One region of the Halomonas sp. I5-271120 genome, then DNA from elsewhere that is predicted to be linked to it. Evidence: predicted binding sites of a transcription regulator. Region 1 holds the regulator's gene; the other holds the start of a gene.
What was found. The regulator sigma-54, encoded in region 1, starts transcription at its own class of promoters, with help from an activator protein. The targets are predictions, from matches to a motif close to TGGCACNNNNNTTGCTNT.
Positions count from the first base shown of each region.

Region 2: hmpA (NO-inducible flavohemoprotein) is a predicted target of sigma-54. The motif match lies at 1,117-1,134, and genes of this name have one in related genera.

Region 1 is NZ_CP130701.1:2,794,860-2,797,062, forward strand. It holds gene hpf (ribosome hibernation-promoting factor, HPF/YfiA family) at 1-162, opposite strand, end outside; gene Q2K57_RS12495 (RNA polymerase factor sigma-54) at 319-1,731, opposite strand; gene lptB (LPS export ABC transporter ATP-binding protein) at 1,934-2,203, opposite strand, start outside.
Region 2 is NZ_CP130701.1:421,874-424,076, reverse strand. It holds gene norR (nitric oxide reductase transcriptional regulator NorR) at 1-945, opposite strand, end outside; gene hmpA (NO-inducible flavohemoprotein) at 1,248-2,203, shown strand, end outside.

The DNA.
Region 1 (2,203 bases):
CAGGGTGCAGCCGGCCTGCTGGCGCTCTTTCTCGATGGAAAGGGTGGCCTGAACCGTGGTGATGTTGTCGTAATGACGCTCCAGGCGGGCGAGCTTCTCGTTCACATAGTCACGCAGTGCGTCGGTGAGTTCGACGTGATGGCCGGTGATGTTGACTTGCATGGCACGCTCCTTATCCTGCGGTTGGCCAATCGATTGTAACCCTTTTTGGCGCGCTGCATACCCCTTCTCAAGGCGCTTTTCCTACGCGATTACTTTCGGTGTTTTTCCACCGCCAGGTCAACAGGTTATGCCGTTAAGGTGCGGTTCTTCACGGCATCATGAAAGCCGCTTGCGCTCACTGGAAGGTGGGATGCCCAGCGCTTCTCGATACTTGGCCACGGTACGCCTGGCTACCTGTATACCACTATCGGCCAGCAGATCGACCAGCTTGCTGTCTGAGAGCGGCTTGCGCGGCGGCTCGCTGCCGATCAGCTTCTTTAGCCGCGCGCGAATGGCCGTACTGGAATGCGCGTCACCGCCTTCGCCGCCGACCTGGCTCGAGAAGAAATACTTCAGCTCAAAAACGCCCCGCGGGGTATGGATGAATTTCTGCGTGGTGACCCGCGAGATCGTCGATTCATGCATTTCGACCTGTGCGGCGATGTCGGCCAGGATCAGGGGCTTCATGGCCTCTTCGCCCTTATCGAGGAAATCGAGTTGGCGAACCATGATTTCGCGCCCCACGCGCAGCAGGGTGTCGTTGCGGCTCGACAAGCTCTTGATCAGCCAGCGAGCCTCCTGCAGATGCTGCTTCATGAAGGTGTTGTCGTCGCTCTTGTCGGCACGACGAATCAGTGCGGCATAATCCGGCTGGATGCGCATCCGCGGCAGTGCCTCGGGGTTGAGCTCGATATGCCACCCCTCATGGCTGTGCCGGGCGATCAGGTCGGGAATCACATAATCGCTGCCGTCGTTGTCGAACGCCTGGCCGGGTCGCGGATCGAGTGAGCGGATCAGGGCGATCACCTGGCCTAGCTGCTCGTCGTCCAGTCGCAACCGCCGCTTGAGCAGCTTGCGATCATCGCTGGCCAGGGCCTCGAGAAACTGGCGAATCAGGCGCTTGGCCTGGGGAAGCAGGGGAATGTCTGCCGGCAGGGCGCCAAGTTGGAGTAGCAGGCACTCGCGCAGGTCGCGGGCAAAGATACCGGTGGGCTCGAACTGCTGCAGGCGCAGCAGGACCCGTTCGACGTCACTGGTCTTGAGGCTGTCGAGCCCCTGGGCACGCAGGCCCTGAGTCAATTCGTCGAGGCTGCCTTCCAGGTAGCCGCTGGGGGCCACGGCATCGATCAGGCTCTCGGCAATCTGGCGTTCGGTATCATTGACGTCGGCCATGGCCAGTTGCCAGGCGAGATGGTCGCGCAGGCTGACACCGATGGCATTGCGATCGAGGTCGGGGCCCTCTGAGCCGGCTCCTGAGGCCGCCATGTCCTGATAGGTATCAGACCAGTCGCTGTCGGTAGACAACTCGCTTGGAATCTCGGTAGACCAGTCATCCTCACGTGGCTCGGCAACGTCCTGCTCGCCATAGGCCTCATCGAGTTCCAGCATGGGGTTGGATTCCAGCGCCTGCTGAATCTCCTGGCGCAAATCCAGGGTCGAGAGTTGCAGCAGCGCGATCGCCTGCTGGAGCTGAGGTGTCATGGTCAGCTGGGTGCCGACGCGGAGTTGCAACGAGGGTTTCATGACCATGGCGTGGCGCGTGTCAGCAAAATGGAATGGATAACTTAGCCCCTGGCCGGATGCCATGCAAGCCACTGAGAGCAAATCATTAGCAATAAACATGCCATTGACAGGCAAAGATTCGCATTTCGAATGTCAGGCAGGGGCTTTGTGTCGTCGGGGGAGGTGGGGTTCCTGCGCCAGATTGGCATCTAGAGCGCTGCAGTGAGGCCTAGAGCCGGAAATCCTCGCCCAGGTAGACGTCCCTGACCTTCTGGTTGGCGAGGATGGCCTCGGTATCGCCTGCGGCAATGATTTCACCGTCGCCGACGATGTAGGCGCTGTCGCAGATATCCAGGGTCTCACGCACGTTGTGGTCGGTGATCAGTACGCCGATGCCGCGTGCGCGCAGGGCACGGATGATCGACTTGATGTCGGATACCGAGATCGGGTCGACGCCAGCGAAGGGCTCATCGAGCAGGATGAAGGCCGGCTCGGTGGC
Region 2 (2,203 bases), 1.4 Mb from region 1:
AGCACGCTCGCTGCCCAACGGCTGAATCTCGCCTTCCTGAAGCACCCGCAGCAGCTTGGGCTGCAGGGCCAGGGGCAGCTCGCCGACCTCATCGAGCATCAGGGTGCCACCATCGGCCATAGCGAAGTGCCCGCGGCGTTCGGCGTGTGCGCCCGAAAAGGCGCCGCGCCGGTGGCCAAACAGCTCGCTTTCGATCAGGTGCTCGGGAAGGGCGGCGCAGTTGACCTGCACGAGTGGGCCGCGGTGGCGTTGGGAGCGGACATGCAGGGCGCGCGCCACCGCTTCCTTGCCGACCCCGGTCTCGCCATGCAGTAGCACGCTCATGTCGGTAGGTGCCACCAATGACAGGGCGTTCATCAGGCGCCCCATGACGGGGCTGTGCCACTGTTGAAGAGGGACGCTGCGTTGCTCTTCCTCCAGGGCCTCGCTGAGCTGCTGGCGGGTGGTGCTGAGCTGCTCGGCCACTCGCAGACAGGTGCCAAGCAGGCGCGCGGCGGCCAGCAGCTCGCCATCATCCAGGCTTGCCAGCCCCTGGACGTCCAGAGCATCGAGCGTCAGCAAGCCGATCAGCCGATCGCCGTCCCTGAGTGCAACGCCCAGGCAGTCATGGACCTGGCTCATGTCCTCGTCGATCAGGCCATCGAAAGGGTCGGGCAGCTCGCTGTCGGGCGGAAAGCGACAGATGCCCGGATGGGAGGCGATGGCAGCCAGGCGAGGGTGTTCCTGCAGCCGGAAGGGGCGGCCGCGAACGTCATCGGGCAGGCCCAGGACCGCCACCGGCCGCAGGCTATCCTGGTTCATCACCATCAGGGTGCTGGCATCGGCTTGGGTATCACCGACCAGCGCATGCAGAAGCCTGGTCCAGTCATCGTGGTAGGTATCCTCGGCATCGCCTGTGGAAAGGCGAGCGAGCAGGTCACGTAGGGCATCGAGAAAGTCAGTCATGGAGATGTCCTTATGACAATTTATGGTCATAAAGACATCATGTTTACTGTCAATTTGTCAATCCGGGCTGGCACCTCTCATGCCTAGGATCATTGATTGGTCAGGAAGGACATTGCCGAAAGCCGCATGAGGCGCGTGCAGCGAGAGATTTGGTAATGTGCGGCGCACTTCTGGCATGAAGATTGCTTATTGATAAAGAAGCAGGGCACGGAGTGTTACCTCGATGCCCCGCCGTTGCTGTAACTCAACGGGTTGCAGCCAAGCATCTTTATCAACCGTCTTTACCAAGAGTGAGAGCCTGAATGCTGACGAAAGACCAGGAAAGTCTGATCGATGCGACTGCGCCAGTGGTGGCCGAGCACCTCGGTACCATTACGTCACGCTTTTATCCGCTGATGTTCTCCCGTTACCCGGAAGTCTCTGTGCTGTTCAATGCGGCGCATCAGGCCGACGGTGCCCAGCCGCAGGCGCTCGCTGGGGCGGTGCTGGCCTATGTGCAACTGCGCAGGGAGCCCGCTCGTGCCCGGCAGGTGCTGGCCACGGTGGTCAGTAAGCATGTCTCGCTGGGTATTCGTCCCGATCAGTACCCGATCGTCGGCGAGTGCCTGATGGCGGCCATCGGCGAGGTGCTGGGCGATGCCGTGACGCCCGACGTCGCCGATGCCTGGGGAGCGCTCTACGAGGAACTGGCAGGCTTGCTGATCGAGCTTGAGGACCATCGCTATCATGAATTTGCCCAGCGTGAGGGCGGTTGGCGGGGCACTCGGACCTTCCGCATCGACGCGACCCGCCAGGAGAGCTCGGTGATTCGCTCCTTCGTGCTGGTCCCAGAAGATGGCGGGCCCGTGGCCGATTTCGTGCCGGGGCAGTTCATCGGGGTGCGGCTCATGATCGACGGTGCCCCTGTCTATCGTCACTACAGTCTTTCGGCCTCGCCCAACGGTGAGCGCTACCGGCTGTCGATCAAGCGTGAGCCTGAGGGTCGGGTCAGCCGGCATCTGCACGATGTGCTTGGCGTCGGCGACACTCTTGAACTGCTGCCGCCGGCCGGGGAACTAACCCTCGAAGAAAGTGACACGCCGCTGATGCTGATCAGTGGCGGTGTTGGCCAGACGCCGATGTTGCCGCTGGCAGCGCAGGGGTTGGAGCAGGGCCGTGAGGTCGTCTACCTGCATGCCGCACAGGAGCGCGCCCAGCATGCCTTCGCCGAGGAGCTGGCATCGCTGAAGGCGGCCTATCCCGAGCGTTTGACCTGCGC